DNA from 2 places in the Metabacillus sp. GQ13 genome. Region 1 is predicted to be linked to the other one. Evidence: a T-box and tRNA genes for the amino acid it is inferred to sense, from the RefSeq annotation. Region 1 holds a T-box; the other holds one or more tRNA genes.
The links. A T-box is a leader RNA that pairs with one kind of tRNA and senses whether it is charged. The one in region 1 lies ahead of glyQ (glycine--tRNA ligase subunit alpha), so its partner is inferred to be a tRNA-Gly.

Region 1 (14,625 bases):
ATCTTCTAACTGCTCTTTTAATAATTCATATGCAGCATGTTCAGAAGGTGAAGTTGCGTCCTGATCTTCGATAAAATCACCTAGATGGGAATCATCTTCTTCACCAATTGGTGTTTCTAGTGATACAGGTTCTTGAGCAATCTTAAGGATCTCTCTAACCTTATCGGGTGTTAATTCCATGTCTTCTCCAATTTCTTCTGGTGTAGGTTCTCTACCTAGGTCCTGAAGTAACTGACGTTGCACTCTTATTAACTTGTTAATTGTTTCAACCATATGAACAGGAATTCTAATTGTTCGTGCTTGGTCTGCAATTGCTCGTGTTATTGCTTGACGGATCCACCAAGTTGCGTACGTACTAAATTTGAATCCTTTACGATAATCGAACTTTTCAACTGCCTTCATTAAACCCATATTTCCTTCTTGTATCAAATCTAGAAACAGCATGCCACGCCCAACATATCGTTTAGCGATACTGACAACTAAGCGTAGGTTTGCTTCAGCTAATCTACGCTTAGCTTCGTCATCACCATTTTCAATGCGATTGGCAAGTTCAATTTCCTCGTTTGCTGATAATAGATCTACTCGTCCGATTTCCTTTAGGTACATGCGGACAGGATCATTAATCTTCACACCAGGAGGAACACTTAAATCGTTTAAATCAAATTCTTCTTCTTTTGCAAGGTCCTTACTATTTGGGTCACTAGTCTCTCCAGCTTCACCAATTAATTCAACACCTTGTTCACCTAAAAATTCATAATACTCATCCATTTGATCTGATTCAATTTCAAAGTTTGCCATACGTTCGGCTATTTCTTCATACGTTAAAACTCCACGTTTTTTCCCAATTTCAGTTAACTGATCTTTCACCTGTTCAAAGGTTACTTCCGTATCATGGGTTTGTTTATCAGCCATAGGAACCCCTCCTTCCAAACTTATCATGTAAAGATAAGCCTTCGGATTAGTGTCTAGCGGTAACTACACCTATTTATTTAGAAATGTGTTTTGCTGATTTGTTAAAACCGCGTAACACTTTGTGTAATTCACTTATTCCTTAATCTTCAGCTTACTTATTATGCCTTGAGCGCTTGCTTTAAATGAATGATTTCCATTGCTATTTGAGCTGCTTCTTTATATTGTTTATTTCTTTCAGCTTCATTCTTTACAGCTTCTTTTTCTTTTATCATTAACATTTTTTGATGATTCAACACCTGTTTTATATAATCTGAAATTTCTTGTTCACCTATTTCAGTATTTAAAGGTATCATCGCAATGTTGGATACAATATGTTGTAACTCAGGACTTGGTAGTCTAGAAAGAAATGTACTTACGTTTTCTTCATTTCCTTCCTCATAAAAACCATATAAATAAGTTACGATTGCTTTATGCTCTTCAATATTAAATTGGAGTCCTAGTCGTTCAAGTACCTTTTCAGCAAAATCCTTACTCCTTAACATATGACCGATTAACATTCGTTCGGCTGTATGAAAAGCTGGTAGTAGCCTTTTCGTCTTAATAGGAGCTCTTTGACGTTGTTGGTCAAGCTTACTTTGTTTCTGTGAGTTCTGTGGTTTTAATTGTTTTTCCTTTTGATGAAGTTGTTCGTTTAAAACCTCCATCGAAAGATCGTATTCTTTAGAAAGCTGCTTTAGGTAAATCTCCTTTTCAACTGAACTTTCCAGCTTACTTAGTTCCAGGATGACATTTTCAATATACTGTAATCGCTCACCTTCATTTTGAAGATTTTTCCCTCTGCGGAAGAAGTTCATTTTAAATGTCATTAAAGGCACACTCGCCCCTATTACATCATTTTTAAACCGATCTGGTCCAAATTTTTTGACGTAGTCATCAGGGTCTAATCCATCTGGAATCATTGCTACATTTATTTTACAGCCAGCATTCATCAAGATTTTAGCTGCTCTAATTGTTGCTTCGATACCTGCAGAATCTGAATCATAGCAGATAATGACCTCAGTGACATTTCTACGAATTATTTTTGCTTGATCTTCTGTTAAAGATGTACCCATGGTTGCAATCGCTTGTTCAATGCCTGAGTGGACAGAAGAAATAACATCTGCAAAACCTTCAAAAAGAATGACTTGTTGATTTTTTCGAATATGTACTCTTGCACGATGAAAATTATAAAGCAGTTTACTTTTGTTGAAAATTTTTGTCTCAGGACTATTTAAATATTTTGGTTTTTCATCCCCAAGAACTCTCCCTGAAAATGCAATCGTTATTCCATGGTGATCCGCTATCGGAAACATAATTCTGTTCCGAAATCGATCAAAATATTCATCTGAATTATTTTTCTTAACTAATAAACCAGCTTCCTCCATTTTGGTTGAGTCAAAACCACGTTTCTGCAAAAATTTAGTGATGAAATCCCAAGAATCTAGAGCGTAACCAATCTCAAAGGTATCTATTATTTCCTTGGTAAACCCTCGATTTAATAAGTAGTCTAATGCCGGCTGACCCTCTTTTGTATTCACCAATAAATGATGGTAAAATTTCTTTACTAATTCATGGGCTTCGATCATTTTTTCTACATCTTTAGAAACTGACTGTCCTTGGGTAGCTGGAGATAACGCCGGCAACTCTATGTTTGCCTTGTCTGCCAGGTGCTGAGCTGCTTCAATGAATGTGTAGCCCTCATGCTGCATAAGAAAAGAAAAAGAATTACCCCCTGCTCCACAACCAAAGCAATGAAAGATTTGCTTGTCTGCAGAAACCGAGAACGATGGTGACTTTTCTCCATGAAATGGACATAAACCAAAATAGTTGCGACCTTGTTTCTTCAATTGAACATATTCACTTATCACATCAACAATGTCAGAAGTTCGTTGTATTTTTTCGATTAACTCTTCGGGAATTAGATTTCCCATGTAAACAACTCCGTGTTAAAGATATTCGATACTCATTAAAAATCTCCTGCATCTTTCGACAAAATATTTTCCATTGCTGTGATAAAATTTAAAGTGTCTCTTTCTGTGAACTTTTTTGGACCTTTTGTATACTTACCACTTCGACGTTCCATTGCAGATAGATAACGAAATTGCAAGGCTGTATCAATATTGGTTTCTGTATAAAGTTTCCCTCTAGGTGTAACAATTGTTACGTCTTTTCTTATTAAAAGACCAGCTAACCCTATATCCTGAGATATGACGATGTCTTTTTTTCGTACATGGTTGACTATGTAAAGATCAGCCTCTTCTTTACCAGTATCAACATAGACCCACTTACCACCATAGGTATTATCTGAGGTATGATTGTACGATGCAACAAATATAACTTCAATCTCATGGATCCTAGCTATATTCATTATTTCTTGTTTCACAGGACAAGCGTCGGCATCAACAAAAATTTTTATTGTTATTTCGTCATATTTCTCTATTCTACATCACTCCGAAAGAATCCTTCTAAAAAAATGCTTGAAACTTAATATTCGTGACAAACAAGTTAAATCCCTTTATTGTCGAAAAATATACTTTGAAATCCCTTGACAGTTTACAATTAATAGTTTATTCCTAGATGTCAAGTTCTAAACCTAAAAAAATAATTTTATCACAATTTTTTATTATAATATAAAGTTCTTTAAATATCTATTGTTTTTTATCATTAATTTTTATAATTCAATTAATTTGTGAAGATCATAAGTAAAAGCCCATTAATTCTATAATTGTACATTAAAATAATAAGTACCTATATTGATCTATTCTCATTTTTTAGTCAGCCTTTTTTGACAGATTTAACTGGTAAGAGGCTGATTCAATCTAGAGCCAGCCTCTTTAGTAACAATTTTATGAACCATTCTGCTTATTCATGAAATTAGCAATGATATTTGCTGTTTCCTCCACAGCTTTATTAGAAACATCAACAACCTGACAACCTATTTTATTTACAACTTTATCAAAATATTCTAATTCTTCTTTGATTCGATCAATATTTGCATAAAATGCTTCATCATTTAAACCTAATGATTTTAATCGTTCTTTTCGTATGTGGTTTAGTTTATCTGGACTTATAAGTAAACCAAAGCATTTTTGTGAAGAAACTTTGTACAATTCCTCAGGAGGTTCTACTTCTGGTACAATTGGCACATTAGCTACCTTGAATCGCTTATGTGCTAAGTATTGAGATAATGGCGTTTTTGATGTTCTGGAAACCCCGATTAAGACAATATCGGCTTTCAAAATACCTCGGGGATCTCTTCCATCATCATACTTCACTGCAAATTCGATAGCTTCTACTTTTTTGAAGTAATCATCATCAAGCTTACGAACTCTACCGGGTTCATATTTCGCTATTGATCCATAAGATGATTCCATTTTGTCGATTAAAGGACCAATTATGTCGTAATAAACAACACCTTGTTTGTCTGCCTCTTTAATTAAGAACTCTCTAAGTTCAGGAACTACGAGTGTAAAACATACAATTCCACTATCTAATTTCGCTAATGAAATAACCTCTTTAATCGTACCTTTATCTTCAACATATGGAATCCGTTTTATTTTTGTATTAGCAGATACACCATTAAATTGGCTTGAAGCTGCTTTTACAACTAATTCAGCAGTTTCTCCTACTGAATCGGAAACAACATATATCATGCGATAATTCATCGTTTGTCCCCATTTCTATTAGGTTATTATCCATATTGATAAAGTAAAGACAGAGCTTGTCCTGTGCTTCTTTGTCCCTGCAAAAGGGTCTGACTACCCACTGTCAGACCCTTTTCACTACCTGAAAAATCACTTTGCATTAATCAAATTCATACTCGCATATTTTTCGATAAGCGTTGAAAGCTTAACCATTTGAGCTAAGCGATTTCCTTTGATCATTTCATCTTTATCCATAACCATCGTATGCTCAAAATAATTGTTAATAACATCTTTTAACCGTGCAAGGATTTTATACTTTTCTTCCTCATCACCTGTATCTTGCATTTCATTGAGCTCATTTGCTGTTTGAATATATGCGTCATACAGTAATTTTTCATACTCATTTTCAAATAGTTGTTCATTAATATCTTGTTCTTCCCCTTTCTTCGCTATATTCATCACGCGTGCAAGGGATTCTACTATTTCTTTAAAATTTTCTTGATTTGATAATTTGTTAAGTACATTTGCGCGTTCAACAATTGACGTGATTTTTAAAGCTGAGGAGTTTAATATCGCATCAATTAAATCATAACGAATATGATCTTCATTTAATAAATATTTTAGCCGCAATTTAAAGAAAGACAGTAGGGCCCCTCTTACTTCAACTGTATCTATGTCCTGATATAATCCTAGTCCAATATCGAATAGTTCAGACAACTCAAGTGCCCAATTCTTTGTTAATAATATTTGTACAACTCCACTAGCTTGTCTTCGTAGGGCGTAAGGGTCTTGAGAACCAGTTGGAATTTTACCAATTGCAAAAAATCCTATTATCGTATCAAGTTTATCAGCAAGTGCAACGACTGCACCTATAGTAGAACCAGGTGTTGCGTCCTCTGCGTGACGAGGCTTATAGTGTTCATTAATAGCAACCGAAACTGCTTCCCTCTCCCCACTGATCCTCGCATACTTCTCACCAATTTTCCCTTGTAACTCCGGAAATTCATAAACCATGTGAGTAACTAAATCAAACTTACAAATTGAAGCTGCTCTTTCTATATCTTGTTTTTCTTCACTAGTAACATCCAATTTATCAGCTAAGGCATTTGCTAGTTTCACGACGCGTTTTACTTTCTCTCCGAGTGTTCCTAGTTCTTCGTGAAAAACAATTTTTTCTAACTTTTGTACAGCATCTTCAATTTTAAGCTTCTGGTCTTCTCGATAGAAGAAATTCGCATCTGATAATCTTGCACGCAACACCTTTTCATTTCCTCGCGCTACATTTTCAAGATCATTATGATCTCCATTACGTACTGTAATAAAGAATGGTAAAAGTTCACCACTTTGATTTTTAACAGGGAAATAACGTTGATGCTCTTTCATTGATGTTACCAATACTTCTTCAGGTAACGATAGAAAATCGTCTTCGAATTTCCCATATAATGCTGTTGGATATTCTACGAGATTATTTACCTCTTCTAGCAATTCTTCATCAATTGGTATGCTCCAATTTTGATTTTCCTCTATTTCAGCTAACTGGTTTGTAATAGCTTCTTTACGTTTCTCTGAGTTCACTAGTACAAATTGTTCTAGCAACGTTGCTTCATATAAAGCAGGTGCAGCAATCTCTACTTTCTTCCCCAAGAAGCGGTGACCAAAACTATATGAATTTGTTTCAACACCGGCAATTTCAAATGGAATCACTTCTTTACCAAATAGAACAACAATCCACTTTATAGGTCTTATATAACGCATTTCTTTATTTCCCCAACGCATATTTTTGGGGAATGTTAAGCCAATAATTAGTTGACGGGTTTCGCCTAATAAGGATCTTGTATCTTGTCCTTTACTAATTTTTTGTACATGCACATACTCGATACCATTTATCTCTTTAAAATAAATATCATCTACAGACACACCTTGTCCCTTTGTAAATCCAATCGCTGCCTTAGACCAATTCCCATTTTCATCTAATGCAATTTTTTTTGCAGGACCTTTTGATTCCTCTTTACTATCAGATTGTTTTTCCGATACATCTTTAACTAAAACAGCTAATCTTCTTGGCGAAGAGAAAGATTTTACTGTTCCATACGTAAGTTTCTTCTCATCTAGCCAGTTTTTCACCTTATTTGAAAACTGATTCATTGCAGCTGTTACATAATGTGCAGGCACTTCCTCTAGGCCAATTTCAAGTAATAAATCTTGTTTACTCATTGTGTACTCCTCCTTCCATGTTTAACATTGGAAAACCAAGTTTTTCCCTTTCTTCATAATATGTTTTAGCAACTTTCCGAGCTAAATTTCGGACACGGCCAATATATCCTGTACGTTCAGTCACTGATATTGCACCTTTAGCGTCAAGTAAATTAAAGGTATGCGAGCACTTCAATACATAATCATAGGCTGGGTGGACAAGTCCTTCATCCATTTGACGATTAGCTTCCTTTTCATAAATTGAAAAAAGGTTGAATAACATATCTGTATCTGATGTTTCAAATGTATATTTTGAATGTTCATACTCAGGCATTAAGAAAATATCACGAACGGTGTAACCCTCTGTCCATTCTAAATCAAAAACATTTTCCTTGTCCTGAATATAAGATGCAAGTCGCTCTATTCCGTATGTAATTTCCGCTGAAACAGGTTTACATTCTAAACCGCCTACTTGCTGGAAGTAGGTAAATTGGGTAATTTCCATCCCATCAAGCCATACTTCCCACCCTAAACCAGCACAACCTAGTGAGGGATTTTCCCAGTTATCTTCTACGAAACGGATATCATGCTTTAAGGGATCTATACCCAAGGCTCGCAATGAATCTAGGTATAATTCTTGAATATTATCTGGTGAAGGCTTCATAATCACCTGAAATTGATGGTGTTGATATAATCTATTAGGATTTTCTCCATATCGTCCATCTGCAGGTCTTCTAGAAGGTTCAACATAAGCCACCTTCCAAGGCTCCGGTCCTATACTTCTTAAAAATGTATACGGGCTCATCGTCCCTGCACCTTTTTCAGTATCATATGCTTGCATTAAGATACAACCTTGATTTGACCAATGTTCCTGCAGTGTCAAAATCATTTTTTGAATATTCATCTAATCAAACACCTCCATAGTTAATAGCAGTTTCCGCAATGATTGTTATTTTTCGTACATTGCTTATCTTTACTTGAAAAGTCTATAAGCAACAAACTTTTAGAAAAGAGCCTAATTAGTGACTGGATAAACAATAGTGAGAAGTTTTCTAAACGTCAAAAAGCTCCCATCTCTATGCCAAAGGAATGACATAGGGACGAGAGCTTACCCGCGGTTCCACCCTAATTGCTTATCTAAATCAATAAGCCACTTTAAAAAAATGCTCCAGAATGCCTTTCGTTACGCGCCAATCCCTAGCTTTCACCATTCTAAGGTCGCTTATATTTGGTGTACGTAAGTACTCTTTTCCTTCTACGCATACTTGTTATATTATATTTGCCATATTAGCTGAAAATCAACTAGATGTCAATATCACATTCTTAGAGCTTGCCCTTTAATGAATCTAATTGATCTAAAAATCGTTTTGATTTAAGTGAGATTCCTGAAAACTCTTGATAATAGGCATCAATGACAACTTTTAATTCCTTTTTTGTTTCGGGTTTAACAGAAATATTTCCTAATCGATTCAAGTCAAAATAATAAAACAACCGTAAAAGCTTGACTGTCATTTGAGAGATTGGAATTCGGTACCTATCCGTTTCAAAGCACTGATGACATAGAAAACCGCCTTCTCGTATTGAAAAATGAAAGGTTCCTTCTTTATTACCACATACAACACATCGATCAAGCTGAGGGTGAAGCCCTAACACGGTCAACATCTTCATTTCAAAAATATGAACAAGAATTTCTGGATCAACACCCTCATTTAAATATTGAAAGGACTGTTTTAGTAATTCGAATAAAAAAGGATTTATCTCAAAGTTTTCTGTACCTTTATCCAGCAATTCAGCAATGTAAGAGGCATAGGCCGTAAGAAATATATCCTCTCTGATCCCTCTAAGTGAGAGGATTGTTTCTCCCTGCTGAAGGCTACCCAGTCCACTGGACTTATGAAATAGGAATGTACCATAGGTAAATAGCTGGGTAATAGATGTAAGACGACTATTTGGTTTCTTTGCGCCTCTTGCCATTACCCCTACCTTCCCCAATTCTCGAGTATATATCGTTATAATTTTATTTGTTTCTCCGTAATTTGTTGACCGTATAACAATTCCTTCGCATTTTTGAAGCAAAATTTCCCCTCACCTTCCAAAAGACCAGGCAAGATCAGGAAATTGGAAAGTCCATTTCAGCTAGTTCATCATCGTGAGAATCGGGTCCGTCATCCGTCTCCTTTTCTAACTCTTTAAAAAGGAGATAAGTATCAATACTACCTGTTTGAGAGAATACCTTCCAGGTAAAATCCAACATATAAACCCCACCTTTCAGTTGTTAACACTAGCAAGCAAAATCCAATTTCTTTAAAGTTATCTTGACCTACTACTCTCCATTTCATGTCAAACAAATTTTGTTAATATTTAATTATGAAGTCATGTACCTATTTGGTGAACGTTTCCATGGTAAATAGTTTAAGCCTCTTTAATGATAAAGTGATAAATTTTAAAAGGTCTTTTTATAAATTGTCCTCTTTTAAGCTCTATCGCCCTTAATATTCATCATCTCTAAAACCATAATCTCTTAATTGTGAGGCTTTATTTCTCCAATCCTTTTGGACTTTAACCCATAATTCTAAAAACACCTTTGATCCAAGTAATGCTTCAATGTCTACTCGTGCTCTTTTGCCTACTTCCTTTAACATACTTCCTTGTTTTCCAATTACAATACCTTTTTGGGAGTCTCGCTCAACTATTATAGTTGCTCCAACAAAGATCGCTTGATTATTTTCACGTTTTTCAAGTGTATCCATAACAACTGCAACCGAATGTGGAATCTCTTCTCTAGTCAAATGAAGCACTTTCTCACGTATCAATTCGGTTATGATAAAACGTTCAGGGTGGTCAGTAACTTGGTCCTCTGGGTAGTACTGTGGCCCTTCAGGTAAGGTCTTCTCAATTTCACGCAACAAAGTATCAATATTATTTCCTTCTAAAGCAGAGATCGGGACAATCTCTTTAAATGGATATAATTCTCGATATTTCTCGATTAATGGAAGGAGTTGATCTGGGTGAATTTGGTCAATCTTATTAATTATTAAGAAAACTGGTGTTTTGGTTTCCTTGAGTCGTTCGATTATAAATTCATCACCGCGACCATAACCTTCTTCAGCATTGATCATAAAAAGAATTAGATCTACTTCTTTTAGGGTGTTTTGTGCAACCTTCATCATGAAGTCACCGAGCTTATGTTTCGGTTTATGGATACCTGGTGTGTCAATAAATACTGTTTGTGATTGATTTGTTGTATATACGCCTTGAATTTTATTTCTTGTTGTTTGGGGCTTATCACTCATAATAGCAATTTTTTGGCCAATAACTTTATTAATAAACGTTGATTTTCCAACATTAGGTCTTCCTATTATCGAAACAAATCCTGACTTGTATGTTTGTTGTTTATTCATTTAGATCCTCCGCTGTAAATGCTCCTGGTAGTAATTCTTGGACTGTTAATTCTTGTTGATCGCCTTGAAGATTCGTTAAAATGACCTTCATATCTTTCGGACACAACTCACTAATAACCTGACGACAAGCTCCACATGGTGGCACAGGTCTTGATGTATCTGCGACAACTGCAATTGCCACATACTCTCGATCACCTTCAGAAAACGCCTTGAAGATAGCCGTTCTTTCTGCACAATTTGTCATGCTATATGCTGCATTTTCAATATTACACCCTTTATATATTTTACCATCTTTTGTTAACAAAGCGGCGCCTACTTTAAACTTTGAATAAGGTGTATATGCCATTTCACGTGCTGATTTCGCTTCTTGAATAAGAAGTTCTATATCCACTACTATTCTTCCCTTCAAAAACGGCCATTAGCCATTTCTCTCTTTTATTTTACCTAAATATCGATTAGATTTCACGTTATCTTTTATTTTGTCATCTAATTGTAAGAATTTTCGAAATAAACGCACAAATATTTAATTTCTACTAATTTTTTAATAGAGCCTATTTCAAAGACAACACAAAAACGATAATTACTTTGACCATTACCTACATTTATTTGAACCAATTTAAAGGAATATGATTCAATATAATTAATACCCCTATTATAACGGATAGAATTGCATAAATAAAAACTGCTCCTGCAGCTGCGTCTTTCGCTGCTCTTGCAAGTGGTTTTACCTCTATTGTTACTAGGTCAACAACCCGCTCTAATGCAGTGTTCATTAATTCTAGGGACAACATACCACCGATTAAAAACAAGACAATGACCCATTCGAATAGTGCAAATTGGAGGGTGAATCCAACAATACTTATAAAAATAGAAATATAAACATGTATTTGAAAATTTCGTTCTGTTTTAAATGTTTCAATAATTCCATTCCCCGCAAATTTAAAGCTCCTATAAAACCGCTCCCATTCAGAAATCTGAGGATCTTTTAAGTCCATAGCGGTCCAATATGTCCTTTTGCTTTGTAAACATTTCTTTTTCATCTTCTTCATTCATATGGTCATAACCTAATAAGTGTAGAAAGCCATGTACAGCTAAAAACCCTAGCTCTCTTAAAAATGAGTGACCATATTCAACTGCCTGTTCCTTTGCGCGAGGAATGGAAATAATAATATCACCTAATATGAGTGGCTGATCTACACCAATTACCTCCACTTCACCTTCACCTATTTCTTCAAGTGCAAATGAAATAACATCAGTGGGTTGATTTTTGTTGCGATAATCTCGATTTATTTCTTGAATCCGTTCATTCGTAACAAAGGTAACCGATAATTCAGCATCTTGAGCTACCTCTTCAACTGCTGCTGCACATTGTAACAGATCCTCTACTGTTCGTTTCTGTTCTTCAATTAGTTCAGTTGTTTCATCGATAAAGTCGATGATTAATTTCATAACTATTTCACCTTCTGTTTTTTAGTTAATTCTGGGTATTCTATTCTTGAATGAAAGATTCCCTTCAATGACTCACAAAATGATTTAGCAATAATGTCTAACTCTTTAAGAGTTAGATCACATTCATCCAATTGATGATCTTGTAATCGATCTGAAATGATGGAACGGACTAACTTCTCTATTTTATCAGGAGTAGGACTAGACATCGATCTTACCGCAGCTTCTACACTGTCTGCAATTGAGATAATCGCAATTTCCTTCGTTTGCGGCTTTGGTCCAGGATAACGGAATTCTTCCTCATAAATTGAATCATTTGATTGCTTCGCTTGGTGATAAAAGTATTTGAGAAGGGTTGTCCCATGATGCTGTTCAGCTATATCGATAAATTCCTTAGGCATTTTGTTTTTTTTCAGCATCTCTACTCCATCTGTAACGTGAGCAATAATTATATTTTTACTTAGTTGTGCCGATAACTTATTATGAGGGTTTTCAATATTCATTTGATTTTCTATAAAATACTGTGGTCGCTTAGTCTTTCCAATATCATGGTAATACGCTCCCACTCGAGCCAAAAGCCCATCTGCACCTATCGCCTCACAGGCAGACTCTGATAAATTAGCTACCATAACACTATGATGATATGAACCCGGGGTTTCCGTTAGAATCTTCCTTAATAATGGATGATTTGGATTAGATAATTCGATTAATTTCATTGTAGACATAATCCCAAATCCAGTTTCAAAGAATGGCATTAAACCAATTGTTAATACAGATGCAACAAGACCGGATGCACAAGCCATCATAAAATATGATCCAATTTCCACATTTGAATAACTACCGTTTCTTATAAGCATAATAGATGTTATGACCAGCACATTCATTCCTGCAACAAACAAGCCTGCTTGTAGTATTTTTGACCGAAGGTTATGCTCACCTAGAAATAATACAGCAGCTAGACAACCGAATAGGTAGTATACACCTATCGAAAAGTTAAAGCTACCTGTTACTCCTTCATTAAAAATCACACTGCCGCAAATAGCAAATATCATACTAGTCAATATCGCTAGCCTTTCATTCAATAGTAGCTTAACAAGCATAGCTCCCATTGCTACCGGTACAATATAACCGATATGAGAGTAGTCAATTTTTTGAAAGAGACTAACGATTTTCATTAAGAGCATAGTTATCGCAAATATTAAACAATATAATAGTAAAGAGTTATTTTTTTTAGAAATAGAGCTATCCTTTTTTTCAAAATAATAAACGACACCGATAAGAATTAATAGAATTAATAACCCTAATCCTAAAAAGGGTTTATAGGATTGCTGACTATCTAGCAAACCAACCAGACCGAGCTTACGATAAACTTCACGGTTAATTAACTCATCTTCTTCAACAATAATTTGACCTTGTTTTATTTGTGCTTCCTTAACATCATCAACAGCTTGCTGTCTTTTTTCCTCAGTAGCCGCTAAATCAAAGTTATAGTTTGTTGTAATTGAAAATCGCGCTAATTCAGTAGCTGATTTTAAAACATCCGACTTTAATGTGGTATATTGTAATTCCTCTACTACCTGATTTTTAGCCTCTGTTAATTGAACAATTGGTATTTCCTTGCTCATAACATTGTTTACAGCTGTTACAACTGCATCTTTTGCCAATACCAATTCTTCATCTGTTATTTTCAATAATGGTAAGAAAACGTCCGATTTAATTTTATCATTAATTGAGGGAGTCAACTTATCTTGTAAACGTTTTACCAATTCCTCAGGAGTTAGCAATGTTGTAGTAGTCACATCTTCAGTATCTTGCTCAAGCTTCTCTTCCTTCTTAACTTCAATCATTGCATCAAAAATGGAGGAGATAAGGTCAACTTGTTTTTCTTTAATTTCCTTTTTCAAGATATACTGATCCTCTACTGAGTCATAGGCCTCCTGCTTCTTCTTATCTGTCTCTACTTTATCTTCAACAGTTGTCGGTGCATATATTGTCTCTTCAGAGTCTGTAAATAGCTCTATATTTAATGTTTCCGGCTTTACATTACTATATAATGCTACAAATAAAATCACTGCAAAAATCAAATATAAGAAAACATGAAAAAATTTATAGTTTTTAAATTTTTCTAATAAGGAATTTATCCATTTTGTTTTCTTTTTCGTCTTACTTTTCTTTTTTTCTTCCATCAAAAGGCACCACCTTTTTCACTGATTCATTCTTATTAGCTGAATCAGAAATCAGCAATCTATTTTCATTTAAATACTATTTAATCATCATATGTAAGCTGAAAGCAACATTGCCATAACGAAAAGAAAGTGACCCGATATCGGGTTCTCGGGTCACTTAACTTTCTTTGGAATTTTCGTAAGCTGAAATAATCTTTGCAACAAGTGGGTGTCTGACTACGTCTGACTGCTCTAATGTTACAAATGAAATACCATGAACTTTTGAAAGCGTGTCCCTTGCAACTGATAATCCTGATTTTACGCCTTTCGGCAAATCAACCTGTGTAATATCACCAGTGATGACCATTTTTGAACCAAATCCTAATCTGGTTAAAAACATTTTCATCTGAGCTGGAGTTGTATTTTGTGCCTCATCTAAAATAGCAAATGCATCATCTAATGTTCTCCCTCTCATATAAGCTAAAGGTGCAATCTCAATTGTACCTCGCTCAATAAGTCTCTGTGTATGCTCCATTCCTAATACATCATGTAAAGCATCATAAAGAGGTCTTAAATAAGGATCGACTTTTTCTTTAAGATCACCAGGTAAAAAGCCAAGACTCTCACCAGCTTCAACAGCCGGCCTTGTCAGGATTATTCGCTTAATGCTGCCACTCTTTAATGCATTAACAGCCATAACCACAGCTAAATAGGTTTTACCTGTTCCTGCAGGTCCAATTCCAAAAACTAAGTCTTTATCTTGCATAGCAGCAATATAATGACGTTGTCCTAGAGTTTTTACTCGAATTGATTTACCTTTGGCAG
Region 2 (14,625 bases), on a different contig from region 1:
TATGCTCTTTAATAAAAGATGGCATTTCTTGTTAAAAAAAGTGTCGGAAAAACACTAATTTTTATAGTAAGATAGAGGAGGAATGATAATTTAGAAGGTACAGGAAGCGGTGTAACAAAAAAATGAGCACAAATCTATCAAAACAAAAAAGGGAAGGCTTATTGGAGAATATTAATCAAATCAAATCTTTTATTGAAAACAATTCAAATGATGAAAAGGGAAGGCAATTATTAAGCTACTTAGGTGAAATCCAAAAAGATATTAAAGGTAAGAAATATGGACTTGTTTTTGAGGAGCACAAAGAAAGCATAGATAAGATATTGAAAGAAAGTATCCCTGTTATAACTGAAGAAAGAGATTTGTTTATAAATAACGGAGGAGATATGAACTTTTTAATCGAAGGTGATAATCTCGCTAGCTTAGAGATATTAACAAAAACACATAAAGAGAAAATCGACTTAATCTATATTGATCCTCCATATAATACTGGAAATAAAGACTTTATTTATGATGATGAATTTGTTGATAAAACCGACGTGTTTAAGCATAGTAAATGGTTATCATTCATGGAAAAAAGATTAAAATTAGCGAAGAAAGTACTGTCAAAAAACGGTGTAATCTTCATTTCTATTTCAGAAAAGGAACAAGCTCAATTAAAACTTACTTGTGATTCCATTTTTGGAGAATCTAATCTAATTAGTAGTATGATTTGGCAAAGAAAAACTGGGGCATCTGATGCAAACGGGATTGCAACGATAACAGAATATATATTAGTTTATATGAAAAATGCGGAGAATGCAGAACGGGTTTTCTCGAAAAATTATGATTCATATGATATAGATCGCTATCGAGCAACAGATGAATTTTATAATGAACGTGGACCGTATTATCTAGATAATTTAGATAGAGGTACTATACAATACAGCGATAGTATGAACTACCCAATTGAATGTCCTGATGGAACTATTGCTTATCCTAATGGTAGAACGGAGTTTGAAAAAGATGGTTGGTTATGGAAGTGGAGTGAAGAAAAAGTAAAGTGGGCTAGGGATAATAAGTTTATTGAATTTAGACCTTCAAGTAACAAAGCAAATGGATGGGCTGTTTGTTACAAGATTTATCTAAAAGTTGATAACGAAGGTAATCCAATTGATAGAGGCGCTCCTTACAAAAATTTAATCTTAAATATTTTAAATGCAGAAGGCACAAGTGAAATGAATAAAACCTTTGGGAAAAAAGTATTTACTAACCCAAAACCTTCAAAACTAATTAAAACTCTGATAAGCATGATTGAGGATAAGAATATCACGGTATTAGACTTTTTTGCTGGTTCTGGTACAACAGGCCAGGCAGTAATTGAACTTAACAAAGAAGACGGTGGGAATAGGAAGTTTTTACTGGCTACTAATAACGAAAACAATATATGTAGAGAAGTAACTTATGAAAGAAACAAACGTATTATTAATGGCTATAAGTATAAAGGTAAGAAAACTACCACATTGTACGAAAAAAAGCTTACTTTTACCGAACTTAAAAGAAGTGCAACCCTAATAGACGATATTAACAAAATTAAAGAACAAGAAGGAGATAACTACGACGAAATAAAGGCAACAGTAAAAGACGGCTATTTAATGTTAAATGGCAGTAAAAGCTATGAGGGTTATACAGAAGGAATTAGAGCCAGTCTAAAATACTTTAAAGTAGAATTTCTACCTATTTCTGAACGTTTTTATTATGAATACGCCAATGAACTCTTAAATTATATTAGGGAATTAGTTGAATTGGAAAATGCTATTGATTTTACTGAAAACAAAGAAATTGCAATTATTTTAACTGATAGAGAATTAGAAGGATTAATACAAAATAAAGAACTGAGAGAAGAATGTAAAGTAATTTACCTAGGACATGATGTCCTTCCAAACAATGAACAAGAAGCTCTTTTCAACAAGTACAAGATTAAAGTTAATATTATTCCAGATTACTATTATAAAGATAAAAGGGGATAAGAAACGTGGGACTTGCAACATTCCAAATTAAAGCTGTTGGGGAAATAATGGAAAGCATGATAGATTCAAACAAAGAGGTTGTTTTTAAAAGTCCGACTGGTTCGGGGAAAACTATTATGCTTACACACTTTATGAGTGAGTATGGAAAGGGATCTTTCGGTAATATTTTTGTGTGGTTGACTCCTGGAAAGGGTGACCTTGAAGAACAAAGTAAAGAGAAAATGGATAAATATATCCATAACAGCCAAACTAAACTTTTGCCAGACGTTATGGCTGACGGATTTAAGGAGAATGATTCCTGTTTTATAAATTGGGAGAAGCTAACCAAAAAAGGTAATAACGCATTGAAAGAAGGAGAAAAAGCTAACTTTCAAGAGCATATTGTACACGCTCATAATAATGAACTTGAATTTATCATAATTGTGGACGAGTCTCACCAAAATGATACATTGAGAGCGGATGATATAATAACCCTCTTTAATCCAAAAAAGATTATAAGAACTTCAGCAACTCCAAAAGATTATTCAATCGCTACACTTATTGAAGTAAAAGATGAGGACGTAATTGCAGAGGGTCTTATAAAAAAAATGTTAGTAATTAATGAGGACTTTGGTCATTCAGTTGAGGTAGAGAGCCAAGTGAGTTTCCTTCTTGATAAAGCTTTAGATAAACATCATGAATTAAAGTTAGCTTTTGAAGAAAGAAAATCAATAGTCAACCCTTTAATCGTTGTACAACTCCCTAACAATAGTGAAGTCATGCAAGATGAGGTTGAGCGTTATTTAGCAACCAAAGATGTTACCTATGAAAATGGTTTATTAGCAGTTTGGTTGAGTAAGCAAAAACAAAACCTTGAAGAAATCGAAGAAATGGACGCAAAACCCATTGTTGTAATTATAAAACAAGCAATCGCAACTGGCTGGGATTGTCCACGAGCACATATTCTAGTAAAACTTCGAGAAAACACAAGTGAAACATTTGAAATCCAGACTATTGGTAGAATTAGACGAATGCCAGAATTAAAGCACTATGAAAACGACTTACTAGATTCTTGTTATTTATATACCTTCGACGAAAAATTTACAGAAGGTGTTAGATTACATTTTAGAAAAGGTGCGTTAGACGCTATAAAATTATTCTTGAAAAAAGAACATAGGGAAATCACTTTAACCAGTGAGCAAAAATCTGTAATTGGAATATCTAAGGACGCAACTCAATCATTGAAAACAATGTTACTTTATTACCAGAAAGAATATGGAACGTCTACAAAAACAGTAGAAAACAAGACCCGTATGCAGACAAAGGGTTATATCTTCTCTGAAATGATTATTAAGAATACTTTTACAGGTCAAATACATACTTTAACCCTTCAAGAATTTAAAAATCTCGGAAGCGTAGATATGATTGAACCATTAAACACACACAAACATGGACGTGAATATCACAATCGTGTAAGTACATTGGGTGTAAAATTGAGTTTACCTTATGAACAAATGAATACAATTATTCGTCGTTTATTTGATAACAATGTTCGCTTTGAAAATAAGATTTTACGTTTAGATACGAGAGAAGTCTATGCTTTTGTGATTAACAATTTCGAAAAATTAAAAGTAGACTTTCGTTTGGCTATGTCGAGTCCTATATTTCAAACTTCATTTGCTTTACCAGTGATATCAGAGAAAGAATTTCGAATTCCACAAGAAGTTTTATTCACTTATGATTCAAAAAACAAAGTCCAAAGGGAATATGAAAGTAATGTGTATAAGGGGTATCTTTCTTCAGCTGAGGTTCGTTCAGATTCAGAGAAATCTTTTGAGAAGTATTGCAATGAGTCTGATGACATTGATTGGATTTATAAAAACGGGGATAAAGGAAATGAATATTTATCTATTGTCTACCAAGATAATTCGGGAAAACAAAGGTCATTCTATCCAGATTATATTGTTTCAAAAGACGGAGAAATATGGATAATTGAGACTAAAGGTGGATTTAATAGAAGTGGAGAAAGTGAGGATATAGATAAGTTTTCTCCTAAAAAGTTTGAAGTTTTAAAAAGTTATTTGAATAAGCATAACTTAAAGGGTGGGTTTGTAAGAAAAGACAAAAGTAATAATGAATTGTTCATTTGTATAAATACATATAATGACGATATTTCAAGTGATGAATGGCAATTGTTAGAAGACGTTTTGTAAACCTCACAAGGATATATTAAGAATTGGTTGAGAGTCATTCATTGGCTCTCTTCTTTTAAGATGGGAAAAATGAGCTGGCTGACTCAAATGGATGTTGCTGAGAAGCTCTCTGTTGCATTTATCTTTTCTGAGTTGGGTAACTGGTCAATTAATTGCTTCACAGAAAAACCTCAACTAAGCTGTCTTTTAAACTTTAACCACCTTAAAAGATGTTATACTCATCATAAATGACCAAGGAGGTGGGGGAAATTAGCAAGAGCACTGTTTCACTTATTCGAGTTTGGCACTCCAAGAGGGAAGGACATAATTACTTTAATGTTAAAATTGAAGGTCTTAATGTAATGCTTTCAGTTAATGAAAACAAGCAACCAAAGAGTTATTCTCGAATTAAGGAATGGATAGAGTCTGACGAGCCAGAGATAAACCCTATTTTGTTCTCTAATAATGAAGATTAATTATTTAAACAGCTCATTAATTTTGCTTAAAAATGCTCCTCGAAAAGCTCAATTCTAAAAAAATATGCTGGTAAATTGCTTGAGTTACAAAGTTTTACACACGAATAAAAACTTTTTTAAAAAAACTTTTAAAAACCCCTTGCAAATACTTTGAGACCCCTTTATAATAAATCTTGTTCGCTTCACAAGGAAAGTGGTTTTGTAAAGCTGAAGGCTTCAAATCTTGCTTCCATAGCTCAGTAGGTAGAGTACTTCCATGGTAAGGAAGAGGTCACCGGTTCGAGCCCGGTTGGAAGCTTAGACAAAGAGAAAAAAATACTTAAATGGCCCGTTGGTCAAGCGGTTAAGACACCGCCCTTTCACGGCGGTATCACGGGTTCGATTCCCGTACGGGTCACCATATTGGAGGATTAGCTCAGCTGGGAGAGCATCTGCCTTACAAGCAGAGGGTCGGCGGTTCGATCCCGTCATCCTCCACCATTTTTATTGCTAAACATTACACCTAGATTTTGCCGGTGTAGCTCAACTGGTAGAGCAACTGACTTGTAATCAGTAGGTTGGGGGTTCAAGTCCTCTTGCCGGCACTGTTTCACATATATGGAGGGGTAGCGAAGTGGCTAAACGCGGCGGACTGTAAATCCGCTCCTTTGGGTTCGGCAGTTCGAATCTGCCCCCCTCCACCATTTACATAAAAACAATTATGATAAACGATGAAAAATGGTATCCATTTCTCAAATTGTTTATCTTTGATTATGTTTAGAGAGTTATTTGAATAAGTTTTAAAAGCTTGCTAATAATAAGCTTACATAAAAGGTGAAATGCAATCAGTCACTTATAATCTCAATTTATTTAAACATTTTTATTGGGCTATAGCCAAGCGGTAAGGCAACGGACTTTGACTCCGTCATGCGCTGGTTCAAATCCAGCTAGCCCAGCCATTTTTATTTTATTTATTCTCATTTTTTAGAATGATGAATGAGCCATTAGCTCAGTTGGTAGAGCATCTGACTTTTAATCAGAGGGTCGAAGGTTCGAATCCTTCATGGCTCACCTTTTTGCGGAAGTAGTTCAGTGGTAGAACATCACCTTGCCAAGGTGGGGGTCGCGGGTTCGAATCCCGTCTTCCGCTCTTGAAAAAGTAAAAATGTCCTTGGGGCCTTAGCTCAGCTGGGAGAGCGCCTGCCTTGCACGCAGGAGGTCAGCGGTTCGATCCCGCTAGGCTCCACCAATCTATATACATACAAACATAGACTACTGTCTATGTTTTTTTATAGTTTCAAAATATATAAAATCTAGAAATAAGATAGTGAGTCTACATTAGGTTACAAAAGTGTACTGTTGTGAGATTCTATTTATCTAGACATAAGCAAAGCTTCTTAGTTAAACATTCAGTCACACGTTGATTTTTCGGTATTTTGAACTAGTAACTATGATCCAGAATATACTGAATGAAATCTCCTTTGAAATAAAAAAACTTTAAATGTAAATACATATTTCTACCTCTTTGAGTCATCCTTTACATTAGGAAAGATAAGAAGGAGGTTAATATTCAATGAGAAGGAACATATCAATAATTGGTATGCCTATGGATCTTGGACAGACGCGCCGTGGTGTTGATATGGGACCTAGTGCAATAAGGTATGCTGGAGTAATCGAAGAGCTCGAAGCATTGAATATTAAAATTGAAGACCGTGGTGATATTGAAATCGGCCGCCCTGCAATGGAGACATCAAGTGATGGGTTAAGGTATTTAAAAGCGGTTCTGAAGTCCAATCAAAAATTATCCTCTGTTGTAGATAAGATTATTGAGTCCGGGTCATTTCCGTTAGTCCTTGGAGGTGATCATAGTATTGCGATCGGCACACTAGCTGGTGTATCCAAACACTATAACAATTTAGGAGTCATTTGGTATGATGCACATGGTGACCTTAATAATTTGGAGACTTCTCCTAGTGGAAATATCCATGGAATGCCATTAGCCATAAGTATCGGAATCGGTCATAAGGATTTAGTCGAAATTGAAGGGTTTTCTCCTAAGGTTAAACCTGAGAATATCGTCATTATTGGAGCACGCTCCCTTGATGATGGGGAGAAGAAACTAATTAAGGAAAAGGGCATAAAGGTATATACAATGCATGAAATTGACCGACTTAGTATGACTAGGGTCATGGAAGAGACAATAGACTATTTAAGGGAGAAAACGGATGGTGTTCATCTATCTTTAGATCTAGATGGATTAGATCCACAAGATGCTCCAGGGGTAGGGACTCCAGTTATTGGAGGAATAAGCTATCGGGAAAGTCATTTAGCTATGGAAATGCTTGCAGAATCCAAAATAATTACCTCCGCAGAATTTGTTGAGGTTAACCCCATCTTAGATGATAAGAATAAAACAGCAGCAGTTGCAGTTGCATTAATGAGTTCATTATTTGGTGATAAGCTTCTTTAATAAAGAATTTTTTTCTAAAAGTTTGTTCGATATTACAAGGTAATATCGCCCTTTAATCTTTTATTTGAAATTAGGAGCTATTCTAAAAGGAGTGGCTGAATCATTTAACGAAAAGAGTATGTAGACAAGCTAAATGCATATAGATGTACTCGAAGAGCGAAATCAGCCTTAAAGGGCTAATAAAAGCCCTTTATTTCTCGTTTTAATTCTGAAGTTTTAAATAGTTGTAAACTTTTCCCCTAAAGTTCCCCAAAATTTGTTAAAATGTTTTTAACAAACATAACTAGCTGTATTCATCCTCCATTTAATGTAGACAAGGTAAATCAAACTAGATAAAGAACGGTAATAAAAATTTAATTAAAAAAAATGAAACTAAATGAAACCCTTATACGTATATAAAGAGACCCGCAGAGTGCGGAGGTATGGTAAATGGAAACGATAGTAAAGATGCGGATAAAGCAAGTAATGAAAGGCGATCAAAATGCATTTGCTGATATAGTTGAATTATATAAAGATAAAATATATCAATTATGTTATCGAATGCTAGGAAACACCCATGAGGCAGAGGATATAGCTCAAGAGGCTTTTATTCGAGCATATGTTAATATTCACACTTTTGACATGAATAAAAAGTTTTCGACTTGGTTATACCGAATTGCAACGAACTTATCGATTGATCGAATACGTAAAAAAAAGCCTGATTATTACCTTGATGCAGAGGTTGCTGGAACAGAAGGTTTAACTATGTACTCCAAAGTTGCTGCAGATGCTGCATTACCTGAAGATGAGATTGAAACAATGGAACTTCAACATACTATACAAAAAGAAATTTTGAAGCTTCCAGATAAGTATCGAACGGTTATTGTCTTAAAGTATATTGATGAGCTATCATTAATCGAAATAAGTGAGATTCTCGAAATCCCAATTGGTACAGTTAAAACTCGTATTCACAGAGGAAGAGAAGCCCTTAGAAAGCAATTAAGGCATTTATGATGAGGTGAGAAAATATGAGCTGTTCTTCTGAAGTTATTCAGCTTTTGCATAAATATATGGATCATGAATTATCTAGTGATGAAGAGAAAAGGGTTAAAATACATCTTCAAACTTGTGAGGAGTGTTCCAAACGGTTTCATGAGCTCGAAAAAGCTGTTGCATTTGTTCAAAGTACATCACATATTGAAGCACCTAAGGATTTCACCCAAGCTGTTATGAATAGTCTTCCAAAGGAAAAGCGAACTGTCTCATGGAATCGTTGGCTAAAAGGCCATCCTATGCTTGTAGCGGCATCTTTGTTTGTTATCCTTATGACAGGGAGCCTATTTTCTGCGTGGAATGAGGATCAACACTTTAGTGTCTCAAAACAGTCCAATTTAGTTGTAGAGAACAGTAAGGTTACCGTTCCGGAGGGTGAAGTGGTGAAAGGTGATGTAACAGTTAAAAATGGATCGTTAAAGATTGAAGGTACAATTGAAGGTGATGTAACAGTTATCAATGGTGCTTACTTAGCATCAGCAGGGCATGTTACTGGTGAGATTGAGGTAGTAGATGAGATGTTTGAGTGGCTCTGGTTCCACATAAAGTCCCTCTCACAGGATGTAGTAGGGTTCCTCCGCTAACACATAGACAAAAAAGCTACTTTTATAGAAAATGCGTCATACTGCCTTCTATAAACAAGAGGTCATCGTAGTGATGGCCTTTTTACTTTTCGATTTAGAAAGGATATAATAGGATAGTTAATAAATAACCCTTATTTAAGGAATATAAGTGTAGTAAAGTGTAGCTAAATCCACGTGCGTGACTAGGTCAAGGGCGAAATCCTTGCACTTTTCTATCTATAAAAGAGTTTAACTCATGGAGGACGAGAGAATGGGATATGAGGATATACCAATATTGCATTACCTCGGCATAGCTGTTGATATTCTCCTTGTGTGGTATGTCATCTATAAATTGATTATGGTCGCTAGGGGAACCAAAGCTGTACAGCTATTAAAAGGAATTACCGTGATAATTGTAGTCCGAATGTTGAGTTATTATTTAGGATTAAGCACATTGCAGTGGTTAATGGACCAAGCCTTAACATGGGGATTTCTCGCGATAATTATCATTTTCCAACCAGAGCTGCGCAGAGCATTAGAACAGCTAGGTAGAGGTCATTTGTTTTCTCGAGGTGGTGCACTTGGAGAAGAGAATTCCGAGATTACTATTGAGGCTATTATTAAGGCTACTGAGTATATGGCGAAGCGTCGTATTGGTGCTTTAATGTCTATTGAAAAAGAAACAGGAATGAGTGATTACATAGAAACGGGGATACAACTACAGTCTAGGATTTCCTCTGAATTATTAATAAACATCTTTATTCCTAACACCCCACTTCATGACGGGGCAGTGATTCTACAAAAGAATCAAGTAGCAGCTGCCGCTTGCTATTTACCGTTATCAGAAAGTCCCTTTATATCAAAAGAACTTGGTACAAGACATCGAGCTGCAATAGGGGTAAGTGAAGTGACTGATAGTCTAACAATTGTTGTATCTGAAGAGACAGGCAGTATCGCGGTTGCTAGAAATAGCGAACTACATCGGGATTTATCGTCAGATGATTTAAGAGAGATTCTTCAAAAGGAATTAAATGCAACAACTAAAGCTGTTTCCTCAAACCGTTGGCAATGGAGGGGAAAGAAAAATGGATAAGTTGATAGAAAATCGTTGGGTAATGAGAATTATTGCCTTATTTTTAGCGTTGATGCTGTATGTTTCAGTTAATATTGATTCAAGCACTCCAACCAATCAGCCAAAACCTCTGTTCGGTACGTCAACTGCTTCAGACGAGGCAATTGTCACGGATGTGCCAGTGGTTACATATTTTGATCAAGAAAACCTCGTTGTAACAGGTGTTCCTGAAACAGTAAATGTCAATTTGGAGGGTGTAACTAGTTCTTTAAAAAAGGCTAGACAGTTAAAAGACTTTGAAGTTTATGTGGATCTTACAAACTTATCAATTGGGACGCATAGAGTTAAACTTAAGTATAAAAACTTGGCAAATGACCTTAAAGCTAGTATAACACCAGTTACCATTCCGGTGACTATTGAGAAGAAGGAAGCTAAGGACTTTCCAGTGGAGGTCGATTTTCTAAATGAAGATAAGCTTGAGGAAGGTTATACACCAGATCAACCAATTGTGAATCCGAACAGTATTCATGTAACAGCATCAAAGGAAATAATTGATCGAATCGCAAGTGTAAAAGCAACAATTAATCTTGACAATGCAAAAGAAACGGTAAATAAGGAATCGACGATAACTATATATGATGATGAAGGAAACATCCTACCGGTTGAAGTAGAACCATCGGTTGTCGATGTCACTGTACCAATTAAAAGTCCAAGTAAGATTTTGCCTTTTAAAATTATCCGAGAGGGAGAGTTGGAGAAAGGTTTAAGTATCTCAAGCATTGAACCTGATCCAAAGGATATAACTGTATTTGGCCCATTGGACGTTTTGGAGCAGCTCGAATTTATTGACGGAGTAATCGTGGATTTAAGCAAAATTAAGAAGGATACCGTATTAGAGGTCGATATTCCTGTACCAGAAGGGATAAATAAATTAAGTCCAGAAAAGATTAAACTCAATATAGATGTAGATGAACAAGAGGAAAAGTCGTTTAATGATCAGGAAATTAAGGCAGTCGGGCTATCAGAGAATAAACAGCTCGAATTTATTGACCCTGAATCTGGTGTGCTTGATGTGAAGATCTTAGGCGTATCAAGTGTCATAAAGGATATAAAAGCATCTGAAATAGAATTATATGTAAATTTATCAGACCTAAGTGATGGAGAACATGAAGTAGATGTTCAAGTAAATGGACCTCAGAATATTACATGGTCCTTACAACAGGAAAAGGTAAAAGTGAAAATTTCTTCAGCCTCATAAGGCAGAATAGATAAAGGAGCGATACCAATGGGAAAGTATTTTGGTACAGACGGAGTACGAGGAATTGCCAATAGTGAATTAACGCCTGAGTTGGCTTTTAAAATAGGTCGATTCGGTGGGTATGTATTAACAAAGGATACAGATAGACCTAAGGTGATTATTGGTCGGGATACTCGTATATCAGGTCATATGCTTGAAGGTGCACTTGTTGCAGGACTCCTATCAATAGGAGCGGAAGTTATGCGCTTAGGTGTTATCTCAACTCCAGGTGTAGCATATTTAACAAAAGTATTAGGTGCACAAGCAGGCGTTATGATATCAGCTTCACATAATCCAGTCCAAGACAATGGTATCAAATACTTTGGTCCAGACGGTTATAAATTATCTGATGAGCAGGAGCTTGAAATTGAGGAATTAATGGATCGTGAAGAAGATACACTACCTAGACCAGTTGGAGAACAGCTAGGACAAGTTAATGACTACTTCGAAGGCGGACAAAAGTATCTTCAATTTCTGAAACAAACAGTTGATGAAGACTTTACGGGGATTCACGTAGCATTGGATTGTGCACATGGGGCAACCTCTTCACTTGCAACACATTTGTTTGCAGACCTGGATGCAGATGTTTCAACAATGGGTACATCTCCAAACGGACTAAATATCAATGATGGGGTGGGTTCAACACATCCTGAAGCAATGTCAGCGTTCCTAAAGGAGAAAAAGGCTGACATCGGTTTAGCTTTTGATGGGGATGGCGATCGTCTTATTGCAGTTGATGAAAATGGTGAGATTGTTGATGGCGATCAAATCATGTATATATGTGCTAAATTCCTAAAGAGTGAAGGTCGATTGAAAAAGGATACAGTTGTTTCCACAATTATGAGTAATCTTGGCTTTTACAAAGGACTGGAAGAACATGAAATTAATAGTATCCCTACTGCTGTCGGTGACCGTTATGTCGTAGAAGAAATGCGAAGAAATGACTATAACCTCGGTGGAGAACAATCAGGTCATATTATTTTTCTGGATTACAACACGACAGGTGATGGATTGTTAACAGGTTTACAACTTGTGAACATAATGAAGAGTACGGGTAAACCATTATCTGAGCTAGCGAATGAAATGAAGAAATTTCCACAATTACTTATCAATGTGAAAGTGACCGATAAATACCATGTTACTGATAATGAAAAGGTAAAGCAAATCATTCAAGAAGTTGAGCAGGAAATGGACGGTAACGGACGTATTCTAGTTCGACCTTCGGGTACTGAGCCATTAGTTCGAGTTATGGCAGAAGCTCCAACAGAAGAACAATGTCGTGTTTTTGTTGAGCGAATTGTAGGAGTAGTTAAACAAGAAATGGGTATGGAATAAGTATTGAGAGGCGGGGATTCCTCGCTTCTTTTAATAGCACCATGCATTTTATAACATATAATATCGTAAGCAATTCATTATGAATTGTTAGTGATTGGAAAAAAGTGATTGACGAATTATTTTAGTATGAGGTATTATTAAATTTGTGTTTCTACAAAAAATAGAAGGGAGCATCAAAGTAGGTTCATATAAATTAAAGCGCCTGAACTAAGTGGACGAAGATAACTTAGTTGACGAGGATGGAGGTTATCGAAGTTTCGGCGGATGCCTCCCGGTTGATTGGTTACAACCGAAAGTTTTTCCTTAAAAGCAAAGAGGTAACTTTTTGTACAAAGGGAAAAACGTAGCCTTCCAAAATATAAACATGTGTGAGGGGACAGAGAATGTCTCCGAAAAGACTTCCTGTCCCAAAGTTCACACTATGGGAGGAAACTTATAATGTGCGGAATCGTAGGATTTATTGGACAACAAGACTCTAAAGAAATTTTATTAAAAGGGTTAGAAAAATTGGAATACCGTGGATATGACTCTGCTGGGATCGCAGCAATGAATGTTGAAGGTGTTCATATTTTTAAGGAAAAAGGCCGAATAGCGGACCTTCGCCAAATTGTTGATACAAAGGTTGAAGCATCAACTGGTATTGGACATACAAGATGGGCGACACATGGTGTTCCTAGCCAATTAAATGCACACCCACATCAAAGCACAACAAGTAGATTTACCCTTGTGCACAATGGTGTTATTGAAAATTATGTGATGTTAAAAAAAGAATATCTTCAAGATGTTCAATTAATAAGTGATACAGATACAGAAGTAATTGTTCAAGTGATTGAACAATTTGTAAAAAAGGGATTAGAGGTTGAGGAAGCGTTCCGTCAAACGTTATCAGTCTTAAAAGGCTCATATGCTATCGCGCTTTTAGATGAGCAAAATCCTAATATGATTTATGTTGCAAAGAACAAAAGTCCACTTCTAATTGGTTTAGGTGATGGTAGCTTTAACGTTATTGCTTCAGATGCAATGGCTATGTTACAAGTAACTGACCAATACGTAGAGATTATGGACAAAGAAATGGTCTTTGTTGAACGTGAAACGGTAACAATTAAAGATCTACAAGGAAACGTTATTGAACGTGCACCTTATAAAGCTGAGCTTGATGCTAGTGATATTGAAAAGGGCACATATCCTCACTACATGTTGAAAGAAATTGATGAGCAGCCTTTAGTTATGAGAAAAATTGTAAGTAAATACCGTAATGAAAACGGTGGTTTATCAGTTGAGCAGAATATCATTGATGCTGTGAATGCAGCTGATCGCATCTACATCATCGCAGCAGGAACTAGTTACCATGCGGGTCTTGTTGGTAAACAGTTCATTGAAAGTTGGGCTAAGATCCCAGCTGAAGTGCACATTGCAAGTGAATTTTCTTACAATATGCCGTTGCTATCAGCTAAACCACTCTTTATCTTTATCTCACAAAGTGGTGAAACAGCGGATAGTCGTTCAGTACTTGTTCAAATTAAAGAGCAAGGTCATAAAGCACTAACAGTTACAAATGTTCAAGGATCTACACTATCTCGTGAAGCAGATTATACGCTTTTATTACACGCTGGTCCCGAAATTGCGGTAGCCTCTACAAAGGCATATACAGCGCAATTAGCGGTACTATCTATTCTTGCAGCTGTTGCAGCAAATGGAAAAGGGCATTCTTTAGAGTTTGATTTAACGAAAGAACTGGGGATTATTGCAAATGCAATGGAAGTTCTTTGTGATCAAAAAGAAGAAATGGAAGCTATCGCACGTGAATATCTCTCAACAACACGAAACGCATTCTTCATTGGTCGTTCTGTAGACTATTATGTAGGCCTTGAAGGATCTTTAAAACTGAAAGAAATCTCTTATATTCAAGCGGAGGGATTTGCTGGAGGAGAGCTTAAGCACGGTACAATCGCTCTAATCGAAAATGGTACACCGATTATTGCATTAGCTACTCAAGAGCATGTAAACCTAAGCATTCGTGGTAATGTAAAAGAGGTAGTAGCACGTGGAGCGAACCCATGTATTATTTCAATGAAGGGCTTAGAAGAAGATGATGATCGTTTTGTTCTTCCAAGTGTCCACGAGCAACTTTCACCACTAGCAGCAGTTGTTCCATTGCAACTAATCTCATACTATGCCGCACTTCACCGTGGTTGTGACGTTGATAAACCACGTAACCTGGCTA

Region 2: it encodes a tRNA-Gly, which carries the amino acid that the T-box ahead of glyQ (glycine--tRNA ligase subunit alpha) is inferred to sense. The anticodon was not compared.

The regions. Positions count from the first base shown of each region.
Region 1 is NZ_JCAXET010000003.1:1,618-16,242, forward strand. Features, by position in the region: gene rpoD (RNA polymerase sigma factor RpoD) at 1-912, opposite strand, end outside; gene dnaG (DNA primase) at 1,071-2,882, opposite strand; gene AC6CHR_RS03940 (YaiI/YqxD family protein) at 2,918-3,391, opposite strand; gene AC6CHR_RS03945 (pyruvate, water dikinase regulatory protein) at 3,798-4,616, opposite strand; gene glyS (glycine--tRNA ligase subunit beta) at 4,746-6,809, opposite strand; gene glyQ (glycine--tRNA ligase subunit alpha) at 6,802-7,692, opposite strand; T-box leader at 7,882-8,055, opposite strand; gene recO (DNA repair protein RecO) at 8,112-8,864, opposite strand; gene AC6CHR_RS03965 (YqzL family protein) at 8,899-9,042, opposite strand; gene era (GTPase Era) at 9,278-10,189, opposite strand; gene AC6CHR_RS03975 (cytidine deaminase) at 10,182-10,580, opposite strand; gene AC6CHR_RS03980 (diacylglycerol kinase family protein) at 10,792-11,184, opposite strand; gene ybeY (rRNA maturation RNase YbeY) at 11,156-11,638, opposite strand; gene AC6CHR_RS03990 (HD family phosphohydrolase) at 11,641-13,821, opposite strand; gene AC6CHR_RS03995 (PhoH family protein) at 13,979-14,625, opposite strand, start outside.
Region 2 is NZ_JCAXET010000020.1:77,307-91,931, reverse strand. Features, by position in the region: gene AC6CHR_RS21315 (site-specific DNA-methyltransferase) at 162-2,006, shown strand; gene AC6CHR_RS21310 (DEAD/DEAH box helicase) at 2,012-4,198, shown strand; tRNA gene AC6CHR_RS21305 (tRNA-Thr) at 4,879-4,951, shown strand; tRNA gene AC6CHR_RS21300 (tRNA-Glu) at 4,979-5,053, shown strand; tRNA gene AC6CHR_RS21295 (tRNA-Val) at 5,058-5,133, shown strand; tRNA gene AC6CHR_RS21290 (tRNA-Thr) at 5,165-5,237, shown strand; tRNA gene AC6CHR_RS21285 (tRNA-Tyr) at 5,253-5,336, shown strand; tRNA gene AC6CHR_RS21280 (tRNA-Gln) at 5,517-5,591, shown strand; tRNA gene AC6CHR_RS21275 (tRNA-Lys) at 5,631-5,703, shown strand; tRNA gene AC6CHR_RS21270 (tRNA-Gly) at 5,711-5,782, shown strand; tRNA gene AC6CHR_RS21265 (tRNA-Ala) at 5,806-5,881, shown strand; gene rocF (arginase) at 6,206-7,102, shown strand; gene sigW (RNA polymerase sigma factor SigW) at 7,532-8,095, shown strand; gene AC6CHR_RS21250 (zf-HC2 domain-containing protein) at 8,110-8,718, shown strand; gene cdaA (diadenylate cyclase CdaA) at 8,969-9,790, shown strand; gene AC6CHR_RS21240 (CdaR family protein) at 9,783-11,027, shown strand; gene glmM (phosphoglucosamine mutase) at 11,055-12,401, shown strand; gene glmS (glutamine--fructose-6-phosphate transaminase (isomerizing)) at 12,840-14,625, shown strand, end outside.